Regions from separate parts of the Lysinibacillus sp. RU7 genome, predicted to be linked through region 4. Evidence: riboswitches for the same ligand, from Rfam matches in the RefSeq annotation. Region 4 holds a riboswitch; each other region holds the start of a gene.
What was found. Region 4 has a riboswitch for thiamine pyrophosphate ahead of tenA (thiaminase II). Riboswitches for the same ligand answer to the same signal wherever they lie in the genome.

Region 1 (6,125 bases), on a different contig from region 4:
GACCAGCATTTGTCACGATATTTTGGAAGTTAGTCCCCCAAAACCCTGACCATGGTAATCCTGTCATAATTAAAAATAGCATCCCCGCAGTTACCCAAAACGCAGGTACCGCATGCAAATCTCTTCGGAAGATTTTCTGTCCTTTTTTAAAACGCGGATATAAAATGCCTGCCATTCCTTTATTTTTACGAGGAAACCAAAGATATAGTCCTGTAATGATTAGTAGAATCGCCCAACATGTCACTAATTCTACAATGCGGTCCCCCGTTGTCCCAATCATTAATTCACCATGTATTTCTTCAATCTTATCCATGATTCGATCACTATTATTTAAATGACCAATCTCTTTCCCTGTATAAGGATCCATAAAAATTGTAAATGACTCATCGCCTAAACTAATTCCTACCTCACTGGAACGATCTTCTGTTTCCCCTGGGCGATAACTTGTCACCGTTGCTTCTGGATAGAGTTCCTTCACTGTTGCAATTTGCTGATCAACAGAAATTCTTTCTCCTGTTGGTGTTACTTCATAATATTCTTGATATAAGTGCTGTTCTATCTGTGGTTGAAATAGATAAATGCCACCTGTAATAGCTAAAATAACTAAAAATGGTGTAATAATTAAACCTGCATAAAAATGCCATCTCCACATGGTTTTATATAACGCACTACTGGATTTTTTGTTTTTTTCATTCATCATCAATAACAGGTACTCCTTTTTATAAAAATATTTCTTAGTGCTAACTGATTATAAAAAAAAGTTGTGAATTAAGAATGAAATTTCCGATTAAATCAGTACTTTTAATATGTTATTTGTATTCTTTATTGATAAGGTACGTGCTAGTTAACTGATCAAAACACCTCATTTTTCTTTTTAAGTAATCTACCTCGGAAATAAAGATTTTAAATCAGCTTTATTGTTCGTTCCCCACTATAGGCGGTCGCCTTCCGCGGGATTTGCTCTATAGCAAAAAACGACTGCCACCAGCTACACTTACCTCCTTCCGTTGTGAAAATAAAAAGCACTTCTTTATAGAAAGAAGCGCTTCTTTTCGCTAACTATTGATATAGTGTGCCACCAGATTCTTTAAACTCTTTTGCCTTTTCCTTTAAACCTTCTTCCACTACTTTCGTTTCTTTTTCTTTGACACTATTGCGAATATCATGTGAGATTCTCATGCTGCAAAATTTCGGTCCGCACATCGAACAAAAATGAGCTACTTTTGCTCCTTCCGCTGGTAATGTTTCATCATGATATTCTATTGCTCGTTCCGGATCTAATGATAAATTGAACTGGTCTCGCCAACGGAATTCAAAGCGCGCTTTGGATAAGGCATCATCTCGTTTTTGCGCTCCCGGATGGCCCTTCGCTAAATCGGCTGCATGAGCGGCAATTTTATACGTAATAACCCCTTCACGTACATCGTCTTTATTTGGTAAACCTAAATGTTCCTTCGGTGTCACATAGCAAAGCATCGCCGTGCCAAACCAACCAATCATCGCAGCACCAATGGCAGATGTAATATGATCATAGCCTGGTGCAATATCTGTCGTCAGCGGTCCTAATGTGTAAAACGGTGCCTCTTCACAAATTTCTAATTGTTTGTCCATATTTTCCTTAATGAGATGCATTGGTACATGGCCTGGGCCTTCTACCATTACTTGCACATCATGCTTCCAAGCAATTTTCGTTAATTCACCAAGCGTTTCAAGCTCTGCAAATTGCGCTGCATCATTGGCATCATGAATAGAGCCTGGGCGTAAACCATCGCCAAGGGAAAAGGCCACATCGTATGCTTTCATAATGTCACAAATTTCTTCAAAATGCGTATACAGGAAGTTTTCTTGGTGGTGAGCTAAACACCACTGTGCCATAATCGATCCACCACGTGACACGATGCCTGTTAAGCGATTAGCAGTTAATGGAATATAACGTAACAGCACACCTGCATGAATTGTAAAATAATCCACTCCCTGTTCGGCTTGTTCGATTAACGTATCACGGTAAATTTCCCATGTCAGATTTTCTACGATCCCATTTACTTTTTCAAGTGCTTGATAAATGGGCACAGTCCCTACTGGAACAGCTGCATTCCGGATAATCCATTCGCGTGTTGTATGAATGTTTTTTCCTGTAGACAAATCCATAATCGTATCGGCGCCCCAGCGTGTAGCCCAAATCATTTTTTCTACTTCCTCTTCAATCGAAGAGGAGACGGCAGAATTCCCAATGTTGGCGTTCACTTTAACGTGAAAATTGCGTCCAATAATCATCGGTTCTAGCTCTGGATGATTAATATTACACGGAATAATCGCTCGCCCTCTCGCTACCTCACTCCGCACAAATTCAGGGTCCATATTTTCCCTAATCGCAATAAACTCCATCTCTGGAGTAATAATGCCTTTTTTCGCATAATGAAGTTGGGTTACATTTCTCCCTTCTTTTGCGCGCAATGGCTGGCGTTTTAAGTTTGGGAAAATAGCTTGCTGAGCACGCGGATCATTTTCATTTTTATAGCCGTTATCTTCTGGCTTTACTTGCCGCCCCTCATACATTTCTACATCTGCTCGTTCCTCAATCCACTTACTGCGAAGAGCCGTTAACCCTTTTGTAATATCAATGGAAATGTGAGGATCGGTATAAGGTCCACTTGTGTCATAAACTTGTACGGGTGGATTTTCCTCTTCACCAACTGTACTCGTTGTAGGGCTTAGTGCAATTTCTCGCATCGGTACTTTGATATCTGGTCTTGAACCAACCACATATACTTTTTTACTCCCCGGAAAATTGGACATAATCGAAATGTTTTCTTTGTTTAATGACGTTGATGACATAAAAAAACTCCTCCTTTATATTGGTAAAGGACGAGATCTAGATTAACCGGGTAGTAGTGAGGCAAATTAGAAAGGCACGGCACAGCGCAACTCAAATAGGTCAAGCTGATGCTACGTTTTGCAGATACATTTTATATACTTTCCTATCCGCAAAAAAAAGCTGAATCCATTTATGATAAAGATAAACGGACCCAGCTTACGATATGTATATAGACATTTGCACATATACTAAAGATTTCTAACTTCCCTACGCTGGCATGATCCAGATCAGGTCCAAAGGGTCAAGAAACTTCTATGCGTTTCCCTCTCAGCCCAACTCATTGGACTCCCCTAGTTAAACATTATTCAATTACTGCTATTGTACATTATTTCCATTTAAAATAAAAGGATACTTTTCAACTATTTCGTGATGAACGCGTTTGGATAGAACTTTCTTCATTAATCTACTATGATAGCGCAATGTTTTGACCGGATAGGGCGGTGTTTTGCTCGGATACCGCTACGTTTTGACCGTTTACCATGGGCTTTTGCTCGGATACGACAAGGTTTTGCTCGAACCGCGTTGTTTTGACCGGATACCGTAGCTTTTTGCTCGGATACCGCTACTTTTTGACCGTTTACCATAGGCTTTTGCTCGGATACCGCAAAGTTTTGCTCGGACCGCGTTGTTTTGACCGGTTACCGTAGCTTTTTGCTCGGATACCGCTGCTTTTTGACCGTTTACCATGGACTTTTGCTCGGATACGGCAAAGTTTTGCTCGGACCACGTTGTTTTGACCGGATACCGTAGCTTTTTGCTCGGATACCGCTGCTTTTTGGTCTTGTGTCAATAAAATGGACATAAAAAATCGAGCGTTTTTGTGCTACCGCCCTTCGGTTGGTCTGGTCTTGCGATTGTGCACCTCCAAATTGGAGCTGCACAATCGCAAGCCCTCTAAGCAGATATCGAGCGGACAGGCATATCTTTTTCTTTGTTCATACGCTCATATTGATTAGGGGAGACATACCCCAGTGTAGAATGGCGTCTTTTCTCGTTATAAAACTGGATGATATACGCTTGTATCATTTTTTTGGCTTCTTGCTTGGTTTGGAATCGTTGACGATACATACATTCTTTTTTAATCGTCGAATGGAATGATTCAATACATGCATTATCGTAAGGATCTCCTTTTTACTCATACTGATTTTCATGTCGTGTTCTTTTAATAGATTAGTATAGGCGTTGGAACAGTATTGTACACCTCGATCCGAATGGTGGATGCAGCCGGCTGGTGGCTTTCTAATCTGCAGTGCCTGCTTCAACGCTTCTAATATGAGCTCTTCTTTCATGTGATCGGCGATGGACCAACCAATGATTTTTCTTGAATATAAATCCATAATCGTCGCTAAATAAAGCCAGCCCTGCATCGTACGTACATACGTAATATCCGCCACCCACACCACATTGGGTGCCTTCACATCGAATTGGCGTTTGACTAAATTAGGGTACACAAAATAAGCGTGTTTGGAGTTAGTTGTTTGTTGATACTGTTTAGGGATCACCGCACATAGACCCAGCTCCCGCATTAAATTAGCTACTTTCTTTTGAGATAAAACGTATCCCCACTCTTGTAAATCTTTTCGAATACGAGGACTACCATACGTCCCATAGCTTTCATGGAAAGATTGATGCACCTTTTGGGTAATTTCAATTTCTTTTTCTTCGCGTTCCGTTAAAGGGGCTGCTTGTTTTTGAAGCCAATTATAGTAGCCACTTTTAGAGACGCCAAGGACCTCACACATCTTTACAATCGTAAATTCACCTACATGGGCTTGAATAAAGGCATAAATTACGGCTGGTTTTTCGCAAAGATGTGCATCGCCTTTTTTAAGATCGCATTTTCCTCCTCAAGGGCACGCAATTTCTTTTCGTAATCGTTTTGAAGCCGTTTTAACTCGGTGGGTGTAACATACTGGATCCCTTGTGTTTCAGCTGCTTTTTGATCACGGTACTCTTTTACCCAACGACGAATAGAAGATTCTCCAATTCCTAGTTCATAAGCCAATTGCGTTACTTTTCTTCCTTCTTCTACTACAAGTTTTACCACATAATCTCGATACTCTGGTGTTGGTCTTTTACTCATCTTGAACACGTCCTCTAATGTACTTATTATGATTATCATACATACGCTCACTTTTACGTGTCCATTTTTTATACTAACCTCATTTTTGACCGTTTACCACGAACTTTTGCTCGGATACGGCAAAGTTCTGCTCAGACCACGTTGTTTCTACCGGATACCGTAATGTTTCATTCAAAATAAAACACTCTACGACTAATGACTGTGATAAAAAAGATAGAAATTCACTAAGAAGGAAGGGAACGTGAAAGGAGAAAGAAGCGCCGTTTAGGATAAAAAATAAATATAATCAAGCTTTTTTTCGAAAAAATGGATCGTCATCTAAAATGGTTGATACGTGTCTTTATGCTATCTTGATTCACACAAAAACAATAAATTCCTGTGTATCGCAATAAAAAAAAACAATGACGCGCGGTTTTTTACTAAAAAAATCATACATGCACTTTAAAAATCGTCCAAAACGTCAGTAGTCAATTTTGATATACAACTTAGCTGAGAATAAGTGCCATTCAGGTAAATAGACCTAATTTGACACTTATTTAAAATTAAGTTGTATCTCGATTTCGCTAGGTAACACAATCTAGGCATCAACATGATTGATTTTAATTAGTAGAAGTAAAAATAATCGCTCTTCCTTTGGAGTAGGCAACGGTTACTACAAATGTCGGAGGCTTTAAAATGCCTTACATAGGGCACTTGCTCTAGAAGATTTGTCGAATAACCGAAAAAACCTTCAATCTAAAAAATAGATTGAAGGTTTTTTATTTTCTACACGAAAGAATTAGCTATGCACTAGCTCTTTTTCGCTTAGTTCAAGCGCTTCTGCTGTTGAAGCATGAATTTCGCGTAGAAGCTCTGGGTGATCCATTAATGATAAACCGTAAGAAGGGATCATTTCTTTAATTTTTGGCTCCCACTCTTTCATATTTTGTGGGAAACAACGTTTGATTACTTCCAGCATAACGTGTACGGCAGTAGAAGCACCTGGAGAAGCACCTAGTAACGCTGCAACTGAACCATCTGCGCCTGTAATAACCTCTGTACCGAATTGAAGCGTTCCTTTACCGCCCGCTTCAGTATCTTTAATAACTTGTACACGTTGACCTGCTACGATAATATCCCAGTCATCTGCTTTCGCGTTCGGGATAAAATCACGTAACTCTTCAATAC
Region 2 (6,125 bases), on a different contig from region 4:
TGTCCCACTTAAGCGAGAGCTATAGCCTAAACTCTCCACATGTAATGGCAATAAATACGCAAGTGCCCCTTGTGAAAACATCAGGAGAAATGCACCTGCATATGCCTGTACAACGCCTTTATTAAAGTGGAATGGCGCTTTTGTTTTTTGCGCCTTCTTTGTAGATGGCGACATTTTTAAGAACATAAATGTTAACACCGCTAAAACAACACCGGCAATCGCTACTGTTGTAAATACAAATGGTACCGAAGTTCGGCTTGCCATAATCCCGCTATATGCCGGTCCAATAATGGCTGCAATGCCGACAAACGAACCTGTAATGGCACTTTGACTACCTTGCTTTTCTTCCTTCGTCATATTCGCTAGTAATGTAAAAGCTGCCGGTACAATTAATCCCCCTAAAAATCCATGAATCACGCGTACTAAAATGAGTGTTGTCGAATTATCGACTAGATTATATAGGGCTAATGAAAAACTTGTTGTCAGTAAACCAATCACTAGCAGACGAAACGCACCGTACCGATCTGTAAATATACCTGATAAAATATTACCAAATGTATTTGTGAGTGAATACATACCGACGACAAAGCCCGCTACCATCGCACTTGCGCCAACTGATGTCGCAAAGGTACTCATAACCGGTAGCTGTGTGAATAAATCAATAAACGTAAAGAACACAATGAGATACACAAGCCATGACTTACGAAACGGCTTGAGTGTATATAGGTTTTGTCTTTTTTTCACATAAAAATCAAATAGAAAATTTCCTGTTGGAATAAATGCTACAACGAGCGCCAAGAGCGACCATCCTATATTCCATTGAACGCGTAATTGCGCATAAGCAATTGCTATAACATATGCTATAAAAATGCCACCATGTAGTGCACCTGTAATGGTCACAGCGAGTGGAAAATCTGCGAAATATTTTAATGGCATCGCAATACATAATAGAACTAAAAGCGAGATTCCATCTAAAATGCCTGTTATACGTAATAGTTTAATTGGATGAAACGCCAAAACGATGCCTCCCTTCATATAAATAAGACTCACAGTTTAATTGTATAGGAGGGAAAACATCCTCGTCTATAAATAGAACAAGAAAAAGCGACAATTGTGTCGCTTTTTCGTCATTTATTTCTTAATTTTTAAGTTTTGAACCGTTTTAGCAATGCATTCACTTTCACAAATGGTAGAAATAACCGCTACACCATCTGTGCCTGCCTGAAGGGGCTCCCAAGCATTTTGTTCTGTAATACCACCGATTGCAACTGTCCATAAATGTGGATACGTTTCTGTAACCTGTCGCAAAAAATGGGTTCCAGCAGGTGTTTTAGCATCATCTTTTGATTTCGTCGCAAAGATGGGCCCAATGCCGACATATGTTGCACCATTTGCTAGTGCTACTTCTAGCTCTTCCATCGTATGCACAGAGACACCGAAAATCATATCGCCTATCCGTTCTTTCACTGTCATTACTGCTTCATCTTCCTGCCCTACGTGTACACCATCTGCTTGTAGTTTCAATGCTAGTTCCACGTCATCATTCACGATAAATGGTACGTTGTATTGTTGACAAAGCGCTTGACAATCTTTAGCAAATTGTTCGTATGCCTCACCAGTTAATGCCCCGTCACCCTTTTCACGAAACTGAAACATCGTCACACCTGCTTGCAATGCTTCTTCTAATACACGTAAAGGTTGTCTATGTTTGACATTTTGTGTCCCCATAATAAAATACACGCTTAGTTGTTCACGCTTCAATGACTCTCACCTCGACTTGCCCCTGTTGCTGTTTATACGCAAAATGATTCGTCGGTCCGTGTCCGTGACCAATATTCAGTGGATTTTGAATCGCCAGTTGGACAAATTTCTTTGCTTCGATAATGGCTGTTTTCATGTCATATCCCTGCCCTAAAAAGGCGGTTAATGCAGCTGAAAATGTACAGCCTGTCCCATGTGTCTGGTTCGTTTGAATACGCTCACTTTGCATGACAAATGATGACCCATCTGCAAAATAAATCGTATCCTCGGCAGTGTCACCAGCTAAATGGCCACCTTTCATGACAACACATTGTACGCCATAGCCTAATATGACTTGTGCTGCTTTTTCAATATCCTCCGACGTTTCAATTGTCACGCTACTTAACACTTCCGCTTCTGGAATATTCGGTGTCACGACTGTTGCAAGTGGCAATAATTTTGTTTTCATTGCTTCAATGGCCGCTTGCTGTAAAAGTGTTGCGCCACCTTTAGCAATCATGACCGGATCAATGACAAGCTGTACATCCTTTTCACTCAGTACGTCGGCAACGGCCGAAATAATTTCAGCTGAAAATAACATACCCGTTTTAATCGCTTTCACTGGCATATCACGAAAAACAGCCAGTATTTGTTGTACTACGAAATCCGGCTCTACAGGTGAAATGCCTTGTACCCCTAGCGTATTTTGCGCGGTAAGTGCGGTAATAGCCGTCGTACCAAAAACGCCTAATTCCTGAAACGTTTTTAAATCTGCCTGAATGCCTGCCCCGCCACCTGAATCTGAGCCGGCAATGGTCATGACAATATTCATGATTTCGCCTCCATTGATAATCGTTCGAGTGCGTTTAGTATTTCTACTTGTACTGTACCAATTCCGTATTGGCAAGCTTGCTCAGCTACTTGTTGGTAATCAGCTGCTAACGCCTGTAACTGCTGTAGACGATCTCCCTCCAATGAACAAACTGCTGCTGTTAATGCACTCAGTAAACACCCTGTCGCTGTGACATTTGTAATTTTTTCATGTCCACCTGTCACTTCGACTACATGAACCCCATCTGTCAAAACATCTGTATAGCCTGTCACAAAAACAATTGTATTGTACGCTTTTGCCGTTAAACGAGCAACTTCGATCACATCCATTTCTCCTTCGCCGCTATCAACACCTCTTGTTTCCCAGTGCACGCCAGCAAGTGCCGCTAGTTCACCTACATTACAGCGAATGCATGCCACTTTTACATCTTCTAAAATCTTTTCTACGGCACGCTGGCGATACTCTGATGCGCCAACACCCACTGGATCTAATACAACAGGAATTCCCTTGTCATTTGCTGCCTTACCCGCTGCTAACATCGCTTGAAATGAAGCATCATGTACTGTCCCAATATTAAGGAGTACCGCATTAGCGATTCCAACTAATTGCTCCGCATCTTGCACCGCCTCAGACATAAGCGGCGAAGCTCCTACTGCTAATAAACCATTCGCTGTAAAATTAGCTGCTACTGTATTTGTCATACATAATACAAGTGGCTGTTTAACACGAATCTGTTGTAAACTCATATTGTTTAATCTCACTTTCATATTAGGTTTTTTGATCACATTAACATTCACCGATACTTCCCACTAAATCAACGCGAGTGAAAAAAAAAACGATATCAGGACAGAGCCTGACATCGCTTTGAAGTCGGTTTCTATCCACATTCCTACGCAAGTACTAACTTACAGGTTCAAAGAGTCAGTGCAGTTGTGTGCACAATCTCAGCCGACTACCTCGGCCCCTCCTGTGGGTACTATTCATTTGTCTTTATGATAATATATTCATTTAAGAATAACAACCTCATTTGAGTGATGTTTCCCTATCTGCACAAAATCGTAAATGAAAAGGCATGCCCTATAAAAGAGCATGCCTAATACTGTATATTCTGTCTTAGCGTACTTCTGCGCCTGCTGTAGCTAATGCTTTTAACACTTTGTTATGTGCTGCTACTACTTCTTCATCTGTTAACGTACGTTCTGGATCGAAATAAGTTAAGGAGAAAGCAACTGATTTTTTGCCTGCTGCCATTTTCTCCCCTTCGTAAACGTCGAACACTTTCACATCTTTTAACAGTTTTGTACCTGCACCTTTAATAATCGATACGATTTCGCCAGCTGGCATTGTACGGTCAAGCTCTAATGCAATATCACGTGTCATCGCTGGGAAACGTGGAACAGGTGTGTACACTAATTCTCCTGTTGCGGCACTTAAAATAGCTAGTAAGTTTAGTTCCGCTACATATGTTTCTTTCACACCTGCTTTTTTCTGTTCTGCTGGGTGTAACTGACCGATTAAACCGATTACTTCTCCATCAAGTAGCACATGTGCTGTACGTCCTGGATGTAAGCCATCAATAGTAGTTTTTACGTAAGAAATACGATCTGTTAAGCCAAGCTTTGTCACTACTGCTTCAATGATTCCTTTCGCCACAAAGAAATCAACATTTTTCTTTTCACCTTGCCATGCATGATCCGTCCATTTACCTGTTAAAACAAGCGCTAAATGTTCTTCTTCAAGTGGTAATTCATCCGCTGTTTGACCAAGGAATACAGAACCGATTTCATATAATGCAACCGAATCAATTTGACGTGCTACATTGTATGCAGCCGCTTCCACTAAGTGTGGGATTAAGCTTTGGCGTAATGTAGAACGCTCTTCGGAAATTGGCATTAATAACTTTGTTGTTTCTTCTGCTTTTAACGCAAATTTTTGTGACGCTTCCGCAGAAGTAAGGGAATATGTCACCGCTTGGTATAAACCAGCACCTTCCATTACACTACGCACAATACGACGTTTTGCTTGATATGCTGTTAAACCGCCGACCACATCAGATGCTGGTAATGTGATTGGGATTTCATCGTACCCATACATACGTGCGATTTCTTCTACGATATCTTCTTCAATTTTAATATCTCCGCGACGTGTTGGTACGTCAATAATAAGCATGCCATTTGCCGCTTCTACATCGAATTTTAGACGATGTAAAATCGATAGCATATCTTCCAGCGAAATCTTCATCCCAAGACGTGCATTCACGAAATCAGGTGATACAACAACGCGAGCTGGTGTTTTATCTAATTCATCTACAAGTACTGTTCCTTCTAGCACTTCACCACCTGCAAGTTCTGCAAGTAACTGTGCTGCGCGTTCAGCAGCAGGAAGTACACGGTTTGTGTCTACGCCTTTTTCAAAACGAGCAGATGAATCAGAACGTAAACCTAAATCTTTTGATGTACGACGAACAGAAGAACCTGCAAAGTATGCCGACTCAATGACAACCGTTGTTGTTGATTCTGATACTTCTGAGTTTGCTCCACCCATTACACCAGCTACCGCAACTGGCTCTTTGCCATTTGTAATGACATAGTTATGTGCTACTAATGTGCGCTCTTGGTCATCTAACGTTGTCACTTTTTCGCCTTCTGTTGCATGACGTGTCACGATTTCACCTGTTGCTAGCTTGTCGTAATCGAATGCATGCAGTGGTTGGCCATACTCCATTAAAATATAGTTCGTAATGTCTACTACGTTATTGTGTGGACGTACGCCAGACGCCATTAAATAATGTTGTAACCAAAGTGGCGACTCTGCTACTTTTACATTTTTCACTACTTTTGCCGCGTATAATGGGTTCACTGATGTGTCTTCTACACGTAGTTTTAATTTATCTGTTGCTTTTTCAGTTGATGTTGTGTAGCTAATTTCAGGAAGCTTCACCTCTTGTGAAAGAATCGCTGCTACTTCATACGCTACACCAAGCATTGATAACGCATCTGAACGGTTTGGTGTTAAACCAAGCTCTAAAACTGTATCGCGAAGCCCTAAAAGTTCTAACGCATCTGAACCTGGTACTGCATCTGCTGGTAACACATAAATTCCTTCTGCATATGCTTTTGGGACAAGGCGCCCTTCAACACCTAGCTCTTGTAATGAACAGATCATGCCGTTCGATTCTTGACCGCGAAGTTTTGCCTTTTTAATTTTGATGCCACCTGGTAAATGCGCACCTGGACGCGCAACAATTACTTTTTGGCCTGCCTCTACATTTGGTGCACCACATACGATTTGTTGGTATTCTGCTTCCCCAACATCGACTTGACACACATTTAATTTATCTGCCTCAGGATGCTTTTCTTTTGATACGACATGACCTACTACGACATTTGTCATGCCAGCAGAGCGATCGATGACAGCATCTACCTCAATACCTGAACGTGTAATTTTTTCTGCTAATTCTTGTGGCGCAATGCCTGAAATATCTACATATTGTGCTAACCATTTTAATGATACTAACATAAATAATCCTCCTTACCCTTCACTTCGGTGGAAT
Region 3 (6,125 bases), on a different contig from region 4:
TACATCCTCAACAATGCCTACGATGGAGATTTCACTATTAATTTGCTCCAGTCGTTTTTTAGCAGCAATCGCTTTTGGCACTTTCTGTTGAACATCTTCCTCTACATATAACTGCTGCCTTTGTAAATTGCTCCATTCCACATAATCTCGATCGACAATCGTTATCTGCCCAACGCCAGCCCTTGCTAGCATTTCAGCACTAGCCGAGCCAAGTGCTCCTGCCCCAATAATGAGAATCTTCGCCTGCTGCATACTTTCTTGCACATGCTTCCCTAAGAATAATCCTTGTCGTGCATAGCGGTTATTCAAGATGTCACCATTCCCGTTGTAGGGCTACTTGCCACAGCATATTCTTTTTCTTCGATTCGTCCTGCCTCAAATCCTAATCTACCAGCTTCTACTGCTAGTTTCATCGCTTCTGCCATTTTCACCGGATCTTTTGCACCGGATACGGCTGTATTAAGTAACACCGCATCGGCTCCTAGCTCCATTGCATAGGCAACATCCTTAGGCGCGCCAATGCCTGCATCGACAATGACTGGAATCTCTGATTGTTCAATAATAAATTTTAAATTAAGAGCATTAATAATTCCTTTTCCAGATCCAATCGGTGAAGCGCCCGGCATAATGGCATGAACACCGAGATTTTCAAGGCGTTTCGCTAACACTACGTCATCCGATGTATACGGCAATACAATAAACCCTTCCGCAAGCAGCATTTCAGACGCTTTTAATGTTTCAATCGGGTCTGGTAAAAGTGTACGATCATCCCCAATGACTTCTACTTTAATCATGTCGCATAACCCAGACGCTTTCGCCAGTTTGGCAATACGCACCGCTTCTTCAGCCGTTTTAGCCCCTGCTGTATTCGGTAGTAACGTGTATTTGGTTAAATCTAGTTGCTCAAGAAAATTCGGCTGTTCCGCTGAAAAAATATTCATTCTTCTCACAGCAAACGTTAAAATTTCGGATTGTGATACTTCTACTGCTTTTTTCTGTACTTCAAATGATGGGTATTTCCCCGTACCTAATAAAAGTCTTGATTGAAACGTACGATCTGCAATTTTTAACATATTTCATCCTCCTCCAACAAAATGAACAATTTCTACAACATCGCCATGTGAAAGGCTAGTCGTCTCATACTTTTCTTTTGTGATAATTTCCTGATTCACTTCTACGACAACAATACGATTCTCTAAATTGTAATGAGCCAGCAATCCTTGAACAGTATGAACTGTTTCTGGCAGGTCAATTTGTTTTCCATTTACAATCATGGACATGCTTTCATCACCTCCTAAACAGTTAATGGCTTTCCTCGGTCAATTCGAAATGCCTCTATCCACTCTTCTTTTACGTCTCTTTTCAAAATAAGATTGGCAATCATCTCACCTGTTGCTGGAGCTAACAAAATGCCATTGCGATAATGCCCTGTTGCAAATAAAATGGATTCATCTTCCGGATGATGACCGATGAATGGTTTTTGATCAAACGTTTGTGGTCGTAATCCTGACCAAACAGCATCGATTTTCATATGAGCACTAGTAGGCAATAGCTCTTTCGCTTTTTGAATTAATGTTTCGATACCATTTAAACTCACTTGTTCTGTCCAGTCGTTCTCCTTCATCGTTGCGCCAATGACAAGCTTCCCGTTATTTCTTGGAACAATATAGTATTTATCATGAAAAATCGTATGCTTTAAAACAGCTTGTTCATCCGTAACGGATATGCACTCCCCTTTAACTGGTGTCATTTGATGCTGTAAACCTAGCTCTTTAAAGAAAGTAGTGCTCCAAACACCACTGGCAATCACAACGCGCTTCGCTTCCACAAGTCCTCGTGTCGTTTCAATTAGAAAAGCGTCATGCTGTTTTTTTATGTGTAGCACCTTTGTATAGTCAAAAGTCGATGCACCCAGAACTTGAGCACTTTTAGCAAAAGCCTGGCATACACCAATCGGTAGCACATTGATATCGTCTTGGATATATGCTGCACCTACTATATGAGGGGAAACATCTCGTTCTAGTTTTCTTACTTCATCTGCTTCAAGCCATGTAACAGTAGGTTGCGCTAATATGTCCCCTAATTCTTTTTTGTCACGATCAGAAAAGGCAAGCTTTAAAATTCCACCCTCTCTATACCCTAAGTCGATACCGCTTAACTCATATAATTCATCTTTCAACTTCGAATAAAGAGACTGACTATATCTCGCAAAAGGGAAAAAGACATTGACATCCCCTTCACATTCCGAATGAGCACCGAGCATACCTGCTGCTGCACTTGTTGCTTTGGCACCAATCTGGTTTTCTTCAAACACCGCTACGTCGATTTGCTCTTTTGCTAAATAGTAGGCGATGGCACTTCCCATAATTCCGCCACCAATGATGGCTACTTCATAGCTTGTTTTCATATTTGACCACCTCATCGAATTGACTTGCTACAGCGAATGGATTTTCTGCTAAAAAAATACCTGACATCACAGCAATGCCGTCCGCTTGTATATGTTGTAATGCCTGTACCCGGTCTAAAGTGATACCACCAATTGCAAAGACAGGAATCTTCAAATGTTTTTTCATCTCAAGGATTGGGGCAAGACCATGCGGAGCCTTTCCTTTTTTGCTATTCGTTTCAAAGCAGTGACCATATAACACATAGTCAGCCCCTTGTCGCTCCGCCTCTTGTGCTCCTGCATAATCATGTACAGACTTCCCTACCTTGATATGGGGAAATAACGCCTTCACCTTTTGCACAGGCAGTCCCTTTTCTGGCAAATGTACCGTTTGAATGCCACTACATAATGCAATATCTAGCCGATCATTTAAAATCAGTTTCCCTTTTTCAATACCACCCTCATCTAAATAGTGAAGCAATGTCATAACTTCTTTTACCGTCTTCGTCTTTTCTCGTATTTGAATAAAATCGACGTTATGCTGGATTTGAAGTATTTTCTTTGCTAGTTCAAGCACTGTATGCGAATCATCCGTTACTGCCATCAGCTTCATGTTAGATATATGCCCTCCTTTTTGTGATTTTTTCACAAATAAAAAAACCACTCTCCCGAAAAGGAAAGTGGTTCTGTTTGAATAAGATCCATGTACAAAAAAGTACACAAAAAAACCCCAACATCACTCTACTTCCCTACGCAGATGCAAATCTGATCAGGTTGTGAGGGTTTAAAAGTAACTACTTTCTTCTCAGCCCTTATCAAGGGATCCCCTAGTAAAATTTCAATTTATTCAATTATTATGAATTTAACCATTATTCTATTACACAAATTTTGAAATAGCAAGAAGGCTTTTCAAATATGTTACAAGTATCTCCACTTCAATTCATGTCGTAATCGCATGAGTTCTCCCTTTTTATCTAGGCATGTATGTTCCCTCTTCTAGTATGATAAAATATAAGTTAACTACTAACACAATAACGTTTACATAAAATCATTACATATGGAGGAAAGTATTATGTACAAACTACGCGGGCATCACCTTTTTTGCCTTTTAGGGTATCGAGGAATGGGCTACTCTAAAGAATACGTAGAAAATATGACGCGCATCCATCAAACATTGAGGGCTAATCCAAAAACACTTGTGCAGCTTGTTAAAGGCCCCGACCATTTATGCGAAAAGTACCCTAACTCCGGGGAATACCATTGCCAAGATGATAATATTTACGATAGAGATGCTGTCATTTTAGAAAAGTTAGGTCTTCATATCGGACAAATTTTAAGTTGGGAAGACATTGAATCATCCGTCCAACAACATGTCATTCCAAGTGATATTGGCATCGTTTGTGAAACATGTTCTTGGCGCTCTTACGGGGTATGTGAAGAAGGGGTTCAGCGAATTACTACAGGAAACGGGTTGTGGGAAGTGAAATAGACTGCATAAACGTCTCTTTCCTTCTAGTATAATGCTTTCCCACAGCAATCTCCTCTTGTTAATACGCTTGATTTTTTCAAAAAAATACGTAAACAGACAAAAGAAGCACTCAATCATTTTGTACGACAAAACGATTGAGTGCTCTCTCTTTTAACGACTAAAGTGAATTTTCCTTAAGCCACTTTTCAATATAAGGATAAATTTCATTTACTGCACGACGACCTGTACATACAGAAACGTGACCTGTTTGCACATCATGCAATGTCTTATTTTTGCTTGACACTTTATCATTCAGTGGCTTAATTTGTTGTGGTAAAACGATATTGTCACGAAGAGCACAAATATTCAATAAATTCGCTGTAATATCAGCCAACTTCACCTGCTGTCCACGGACTTCTAATTCATCATTCATTAATTTATTATCCTGATAAAAATCCCCAATCCATTGTCTATATGCTTCACCTGGGAAAGGCACTCCATCATTCAACCACTTTTGCATTAATTTCCAATTTAAAACCGATTCTTCATTATCCACACGGTTCGCTAAATTGATATATGTTCCTAATGTATTGGAAACTGGACTAAGCAATTTATTTCCATAGTCAATCATTTCAAATGGAATATTCCCCAATGTATCAACGAGTTTATCTAATTGGAAATAATCTTTATCTAACCAGTTTGTATATAAACCAGCGTCTTCAAAATCGATTGGTGTTGTCATTAATACTAAATTACGAATTGGTAGGATCTCATTATACAATGCTGTGAAAATCGCCGTCATTGTACCACCCATACAGTATCCAAACATCGTAATCTCTTTCGCATTTGAAACCTTCAGTATCTTTTTCACTGCTCGAGGTATATAGTCTACGATATAATCATCTAACTTCATATGACGATCTTCGTAACCTGCTGTACCCCAATCTAGCAAATAAACATCATGACCTTTATTCGTTAAATGTTCAATAAGGCTGTTGCCTGGATAAAGATCCAAAATATATGGTTTATTAATCAGTGCGTAAATCATTAAAATCGGCACTTTATTTGTTTTTTTCGTATTTGGTTGGAAGCGGTATAACTTCGCTTTATTTTTTGTCCACACTACTTCTTTTGGTGTTTGACCAACTTGCGGGTCAGCATCCTTCGTAAGCACTGCACTTACACGTTTGAATCTTTCAATATCACTTGAAAATGGGATTGAATAAGCAAAACGATCCATCCATTCCTCAAGTGGCTTTGTATCTAAGTTAATCATGGAACTCCTCCTAGTTAATGGTTTCATGCTCAATACGCAAAAATTACATGTATAGTCCACCATTAACATTAATTGCTTGGCCTGTTACAAAGCTAGCTTGCACTAAATATAAGACAGCCTCTGCCACTTCACTTGGTTGACCTAATCGTGGAATCGGCACTTTTGAAACGATCGATTGTTTTACATCTTCCGGCATTTCTGCAACCATTTCCGTTTCAATATATCCTGGACAAATGGCATTTACAGTAATCCCTTTACTAGCTGTTTCTAAAGCTAAAGATTTTGTAAAACCTAATAAACCTGCTTTCGTTGCAGCATAGTTCGTTTGACCAAATGCCCCCGCCTGACCAACGATTGAACTAATGTTAATAATGCGCCCAAATTTTTGTTCCAACATATGTTCAATCACTTGTTTTGTTGTATTGAAAACCCCTGTTAAATTGACATCTAATACTTGATCCCAATCTTCTTTTTTCATTTTACGGAATGAACGGTCTTTCGTAATACCAGCATTATTAATCAAGATATCCACTTTACCGAAATGCTTGATTGTTTCATCAATTAATTTTTGCGTATCTTCTGGAACGGCTACATTCGCTTGAACCGCTAAAACTGTCCCATCATTTTCTTCAATTTGCTGAACTACCTCAAGCATACATTCTGTCCCTTGTTGATAAGTCGCTACTACCTTTGCACCATTTTTTGCTAAAGTTTTTGCGATTTCTGCCCCGATACCACGTGATGCGCCAGTCACAATCGCCACTTTCCCTAGTAATGGTTTTTGAATCTCAACTTGGTTTTCTTGTAATAATACTGACATTAACAATCTCTCCTCTTAATTTAATATTCATTTGCTTTTTCGAAATATCATTTACTTCAATTTTTTGTAAATATATTTTACTTAGCTATTTGAATTACGCGGAGGCGAAGCGGGAGGGGTACTCGGTTTAGAAAGTAATTCAATGACCGTATCCAATTTTTTATCTAATTTCGTG
Region 4 (6,125 bases):
TTTGCAACAAAATTCGGCTTAAAAAACATGGTTGTATTATATGCAGATGTTTTTTCATTAATAGATGAACAAGGTCAAGAAGAAGTACACTTTATCTTAGCACATGAATTTGCGCATATAAAACGCAAACATGTAGGGCTAGGTTGGCTGTTAATGCCAGGCTTACTCGTGCCCTTTTTAAGCAATGCTTATTCACGTGCCTGTGAATTTACGTGCGACCGCTATGGTGCCTATTACAGTCAATCATATGAAGCAGCAAAAAATGCACTAGTAATGCTTGCGATTGGACCTCAATTATATAACCAGGTAGATCAAACAGCATTTATGAAGCAAATCGAAACAGAATCAGGTATGTTTAGCTGGATGGATGAAATATTGTCCACACATCCCAATTTGCCAAAACGTGTCCATGCGATTAGTGGCTTCTTCCATGCTGATCAGACACCTGTGATAAAACCCTCTTATAAAGGGGCTATCCTAGGGATCGTTTGCTTAATTGTGCTCACTATTTTATTCTTCATTGGCATTTGGTGGTTTGTTAAAACGGTTGCTCTATTAGAAGATGAGCTACTATTAGATGATACTAGTATGGGCGAAGATTATTCCTATACATATGACACAGCAAGTATGAATGATTTAATGCTTGCGGTTGTAGACTCAGATTTCAATGCTGTCCAACAATATGCAAAAGATGAACAGGTACTGAACGAAGTAAATGATGAAGGGTATACAGCACTTCATCTTGCCATCATGGAAAGTAATTACGAAATTGCTTCTTATCTATTGAAGGAAGGGACAGACCCAAATACAATAGATATTTATGGATTCACACCATTAATTGAAGCTGCTTCGTACGGAGATTTGGAAATGGTAGAGCTGCTGTTAACACACGGGGCAGATAAAACAATGAAAGATTCTAGCGGCTATGACGCCTATCAATATGCGATGGATTACGGCTATTTCGATATCGCACAATACATTGAAAACTACTAAAAAACGGTAGACAAAGCATTAGCCTTGTCTACCCTTTTTATATTTCTACGAACAAATCCTTATAAATTCACAAATGCTTCTGATGCATCCAGCTTTACCTTAATCACACCCGATTCATATAGCCAATTCGCTGTTTTATCCCATGCCTCTTGCTCCTGATAGCCAAACTTCACGCCCTCATCTTCCATTAATGGGAAGAGGATGTTTAAGCTTTCTTTTTCAACATCCATATCTAATGGGAAGCTCTCATTTTCATGGTTAAAGAGTACCTCTAGCCCTGCAGCCGGATCATTCTTCACATCCTCATGCCCTTTTGTCACAGCTTGCCAAAATTTCGTAATTTGCTCTTTTTTCTGTTCGACTGTTTCCTCACCTGCTACAACTACTAACTCATAGCTATTTGGAACACCGTAGTCATCTAATTTTAGGAAATCGATGTTGTAACCTTCTTTTTTAAGTAACACCATTTCATGATTAATATAAGCCCCGACAACAGCATCTACTTGATCTGTCGCTAATGATGGCATTAAGTCCCAACCAACATCCGTCATTTTTACTTGCTGCACATCACCACCATCATGTGTAACCATTGAAGCAACAATCGCTTCACTCACGGTTGTGGATGGATAGCCTACTCTTTTCCCTTCTAAATCCTTCGGTGATTGAATCCCACTTTCTTCTTTATACATAATCGCATCTAGTGAATGTCTGACTAGTGTTGCGACTGAGACAACAGGGATATCTTCAGCACGTGATACTAATAGTTGTGATTGATAGCTAATTGCTAAATCTACTTTCCCTGTAGCCGCTAGCTTTAAAGGATCATTTGTATCAGCTGGCATTTTAATTTCTACATCTAGACCTGCATCTTCAAAATAACCTTTTTCTTTCGCCACATAAATCGCGGAATGCACGGCATTTGGATACCAATCTAGCATAATGCTAATCTTTTCTAAATCCTTCGTTCCTTGTTCACTGTCCTTATCAGAACAGCCTGCCATAATCATGGCAAAACTGGCTAGCAATAATGTCCATATATAAAGTTTCTTCATATTTAAAATGCTCCTTCTACTTGTTTTTCCATCGTAATACTCGTTTTTCAATCATAGCAACAATCGCAAATAGCACGATTCCTAATACAGTTAAAATGGCGATGGCTGCAAATACACCTTCTGCATTTAAATTACCTGACATTCGTCTACTATAATAGCCAAGCCCTTCACTCGCTCCGAGCCACTCTCCAATGGTTGCACCGACTAAAGCATAAACAATCGCTAACTTCAATGCTGAAAAGAATGACGGTAGCGCCATTGGAATTTGTAGTTTACAAAAAATATGCCAACGAGTGGCGCCCATCGACCGGAATAAGTCTACATACTCCCGATCTGTCGCCTTCAAGCCATCATAAGTGCCCACTACGATAGGGAAAAATGAAATTAAAATCGTAACGGCAACCTTACTCCAAATCTCATACCCAAACCACAGAATAAAGATGGGCGATAATGCAATGATCGGAATCATTTGCGAGATGAGAACAGCTGGATAAAGCATTTTTTCGATCGTTTTAGAATAAAACATACTGACCGCTAGTAAAACACCGCCCACTACTGCAATGACAAACCCGATTGTAAACTCTAATAATGTCACAGGCAAATGCTCTAAAAAAAGCGGGCGCCAATTTTCAATAATCAGCATCAATACACCCGTTGGCGCTGGAATAATAAACGCCGGAACCATGTCAGAACGTACCGCCCACTCAACAGCTAGTAAAAATGTGCCGCTAAACACAAGAAATAAATAATACGTTTTAAACCAATTTTTAATGGTGTTCATGAGCAATCTTTCTCTCTACGTTTTTTCTTAAAGTTACAAATTCCATCTCATGTAGCATGTCCGGTTGACGTGGGCGTTTTAACGGGACAGCAATCTCTTCAAGTGTTTTGTCTGCATGTAGTAATAAAATGCGGTCGCTTAAATAGCAGGCCTCATCTAAATCATGTGTAATAAATAATATGGTTTTATTAAGCTCCTGCCAAATCGACAGTAACCAAGCTTGCATATCCTTTTTCGTAAAAGCATCCAGCGCACCAAAAGGTTCATCCAGTAACAGTACGTCCTCCCCTACTAATAGCGCTCGTAAAAAGGATACCCTTTGCCTCATGCCACCCGATAATTGCTGTGGCAATGCATTTTCATATGCTAATAGGCCCGCACGCTCCAGCCACTGCCTTGCCTCTTCCTTCGTATAGCGTTGGTCTTTTTTTACTTCTGATGGCAGCATCATATTGTCCAAAACTGTTCGCCACGGCAGCAATAAATCACGCTGTGGCATATAGCCCACATCGCCTAGCTTGATGGGACGTCCGTTTATAGTAATTTCCCCGTCATCCGGCTGCAAAAGACTCGTAATTAATTTCAAAATAGTGCTCTTTCCCGTACCACTCTTTCCTATTAATGAAACAAACTCACCGGATTTAATTTCTACATCCAGATTAGAAATCACGGTCTGTTTATCATAGGAATAAGATACATTTTTCAATACGAGTGTCATATTCGTTCTACCAACTCCACAACATCAATTCTGTCTCGGCGTCATTGCGTCCGCCCAAGTCTTTCGCTTGTATTTAACACGTGCTAAAAGAAATTAGATAGGCCAATCACGTTTGAAATAGTTCATATCCCAAAATAAATATTCATACTTCGATGTAATTTGAAAATGCTTTTCAAGTACAGCTAGCTCTCGTTCTGGCTTTCCATCCGCAAGCTCATCCATTAAATCAATTAACCATTTCGCTCCTTGTGCAAACTCCTCGGAGTCATATGTCTCAATCCATTTCGCATAACGGTTAGATGCTAATTGATCCCCGTATTGCTTTCTTAATAATTTCCCAATTTCCCAATAATCCCATGCACAAGGCAGAAGGCTCGCTACAACCTCTGCCAAACTACCATTTTGAGCAACATTTAACATATAGTTCGTATAAGCTAAGTTGTCTGGTGTTGGCTTAGTCTGCTCAAGCTCTTCTCGTGTAATACCAAATTCAGCCGCAAATTGACGGTGTAGCTCCATTTCAAAATGAAGTGTATCATGCAATACTTTTGAAAATTTGTTCATCATGTCTAAATTATGTGCTTTCGTCACACCTACTGCAAATAGCTTCGCATAATCGATTAAATACACATAATCCTGCTTCATATACTGAATGAATTTTTCCTCCGCTAATGTTCCTTGTCCTAGCTCCTGTACAAATGGGTGCTGATGATTCTTCTCCCAAATGGGTTGCACATTTTCATAAAGCCTATTTGTAAATTTCGTCATTTCAATTCCTCCTAAACTTAATACTATTAGAAAGACACATCTCGCTCAAAATAGGGAGAGGTGATGTCGCATCTTTACGGATATTCATGAAATACTTTGCTGTCCACTAAAAAAACCGCTTCCCCATATGGAAAGCGGCTATAAAAAGCATAGAGCTCTTTATTACCTACTTTCCTACGCTAGCATGAACTAGATCAGGTGCAAAGGGTACAATCTCAGCCAATACGGCGCCCCTAGTAGTGTCACTCTTATAAAATTAAAAAACCCCACTCACAAAGCGATGAGTGGGGAGAATAAGTCCTTCTTATCCTACGACAACCACTTTCCTACGCTAGCGTGAACTAGTACAGGTTCAAAGGGTTTAGAACAATTGTTCAATCTCAGCCTTCAAATAAGACTCCCCTAGTGTGTTCTAATTACTATTTATAACAATAACATGAATTCACTAAAAGGCAAGCTAAGATTTTTTTATACTAATTTAACGCCCTGCATCAAAATATGTACTTCACTGTGTATTCAACAGCTTTGCTTCAGTCAATCGCTACAAAACTTAAGCTTCAATACAATACCGCTCCATTTAAGTATGTTGTATAGTCGCCATTACTTGTTTCCCTACTACCATAAATACTGCATAAATAGCCAGCGCCGTTAAAACAGCTTGCCCTGGTTTCCAAAAGCTTGATAAATAAAATACAAGCCCTGTAAATAGCACCATGCCTACTGCACCAAAAATAGCATTTTGCTGTACAATATGAAACGTTTCCGCTGTCATACTTTTCATCTGCAAACGCATATTGAGCAGTGTTAAAATGGGTAAAAGCGTAATGACCCCCGATAAAAAATGTAAATTGGAGCGACTAAGCCATGAAGCAAGCAACATTACTGCGCCTCCAATAATAAATTGAACAACATAAAACACGTCATGTTCCCTCTATTCTATTAAAAATACAATCACTATAGCGCAATAAGTGAATCGTTTCAATAGGAAAAATCGTATTTAATAGCCTTGTACATGCAAATATCTTCACAGCACTTCTAGCATGCTTTTAACGCTTTTTTTCACTTTAACATTTATTCCCTCGACCAGTCACTATACAATAAATACCTCATACAGTCCTTTTTCAACCACTTACGTTTTGGTTGCGAAAAGAGCGTTTATCACCTGCTACACTAGAGTCAGAAAGGAGCTTTTCAAATGAAAGTCCAACTAACCGTTCATGAGCAATATAAAGAAATAGAGGTACATGTGTTTACAGATGTTTATACAAATGAAGTCGAGCAGCTTATGAAAACATTAAAGTCCCCAAAAACCTCTATGATCGACGGCTATAATGCCACAGAAATTCGCATGTTGAAATTAGAGGATATTTTCACGATTTATGTGGAAGATGGAAAAGTGTATTTTCAAACAGCAGAAGAGGAATTTGAATCAAAGCGCAAACTATATGAGCTTGAAGCATTGTTTGAAGCGAGCTTTGTCAAAGTCAATAAATCCACACTCGTGAATTTATCGAAAATTGTATCCATTCAAATGGGCATTGTCTCTACCCCGCAACTCGTACTAGACAACGAAACAACGATACATATTAGTCGGAAATATTTTAAGCTACTAAAGGAAAAATTAATGATGGGGAGAGAAAACGGATGACATACTTAAGAAGCTGTTTATTAGGTGTATTAATCTCATTAAGTACATCTTATATTATTGTAACGCTAAGTATCTTTACTGAGAATCGTGTTATTTCTGGTGACGAGCTACTGCATCAGTTACTCATTGCGATCGTCATGGGCATTGTCATCGGTCTTGCTACTA

Region 1: linked by a shared signal. The riboswitch ahead of thiC (phosphomethylpyrimidine synthase ThiC) and the one ahead of tenA (thiaminase II) in region 4 are both predicted to bind thiamine pyrophosphate.
Region 2: linked by a shared signal. The riboswitch ahead of thiM (hydroxyethylthiazole kinase) and the one ahead of tenA (thiaminase II) in region 4 are both predicted to bind thiamine pyrophosphate.
Region 3: linked by a shared signal. The riboswitch ahead of AC3II9_RS04445 (thiamine phosphate synthase) and the one ahead of tenA (thiaminase II) in region 4 are both predicted to bind thiamine pyrophosphate.

What each region holds. Positions count from the first base shown of each region.
Region 1 covers NZ_JBYQFK010000018.1:26,053-32,177, reverse strand. The annotation lists gene AC3II9_RS13740 (PepSY-associated TM helix domain-containing protein) at 1-700, opposite strand, end outside; gene thiC (phosphomethylpyrimidine synthase ThiC) at 1,060-2,835, opposite strand; TPP riboswitch at 3,063-3,177, opposite strand; gene AC3II9_RS13730 (IS3 family transposase) at 3,770-3,943, opposite strand; gene AC3II9_RS13725 (IS3 family transposase) at 3,898-4,653, opposite strand; gene AC3II9_RS13720 (transposase) at 4,665-4,958, opposite strand; gene mqo (malate dehydrogenase (quinone)) at 5,737-6,125, opposite strand, start outside.
Region 2 covers NZ_JBYQFK010000028.1:47,730-53,854, reverse strand. The annotation lists gene AC3II9_RS17710 (MFS transporter) at 1-1,017, opposite strand, end outside; gene thiE (thiamine phosphate synthase) at 1,132-1,761, opposite strand; gene thiD (bifunctional hydroxymethylpyrimidine kinase/phosphomethylpyrimidine kinase) at 1,751-2,572, opposite strand; gene thiM (hydroxyethylthiazole kinase) at 2,569-3,318, opposite strand; TPP riboswitch at 3,442-3,550, opposite strand; gene pheT (phenylalanine--tRNA ligase subunit beta) at 3,686-6,091, opposite strand; gene pheS (phenylalanine--tRNA ligase subunit alpha) at 6,104-6,125, opposite strand, start outside.
Region 3 covers NZ_JBYQFK010000004.1:86,379-92,503, forward strand. The annotation lists gene AC3II9_RS04425 (ThiF family adenylyltransferase) at 1-309, opposite strand, end outside; gene AC3II9_RS04430 (thiazole synthase) at 306-1,073, opposite strand; gene thiS (sulfur carrier protein ThiS) at 1,077-1,280, opposite strand; gene thiO (glycine oxidase ThiO) at 1,295-2,407, opposite strand; gene AC3II9_RS04445 (thiamine phosphate synthase) at 2,391-2,999, opposite strand; TPP riboswitch at 3,116-3,225, opposite strand; gene AC3II9_RS04450 (DUF1284 domain-containing protein) at 3,459-3,875, shown strand; gene phaC (class III poly(R)-hydroxyalkanoic acid synthase subunit PhaC) at 4,033-5,130, opposite strand; gene fabG (3-oxoacyl-[acyl-carrier-protein] reductase) at 5,174-5,950, opposite strand; gene AC3II9_RS04465 (polyhydroxyalkanoate biosynthesis repressor PhaR) at 6,032-6,125, opposite strand, start outside.
Region 4 covers NZ_JBYQFK010000005.1:116,205-122,329, forward strand. The annotation lists gene AC3II9_RS05480 (M48 family metallopeptidase) at 1-993, shown strand, start outside; gene AC3II9_RS05485 (ABC transporter substrate-binding protein) at 1,053-2,045, opposite strand; gene AC3II9_RS05490 (ABC transporter permease) at 2,062-2,826, opposite strand; gene AC3II9_RS05495 (ABC transporter ATP-binding protein) at 2,813-3,544, opposite strand; gene tenA (thiaminase II) at 3,638-4,312, opposite strand; TPP riboswitch at 4,467-4,557, opposite strand; TPP riboswitch at 4,619-4,726, opposite strand; gene AC3II9_RS05505 (hypothetical protein) at 4,890-5,231, opposite strand; gene AC3II9_RS05510 (LytTR family DNA-binding domain-containing protein) at 5,508-5,960, shown strand; gene AC3II9_RS05515 (DUF3021 domain-containing protein) at 5,957-6,125, shown strand, end outside.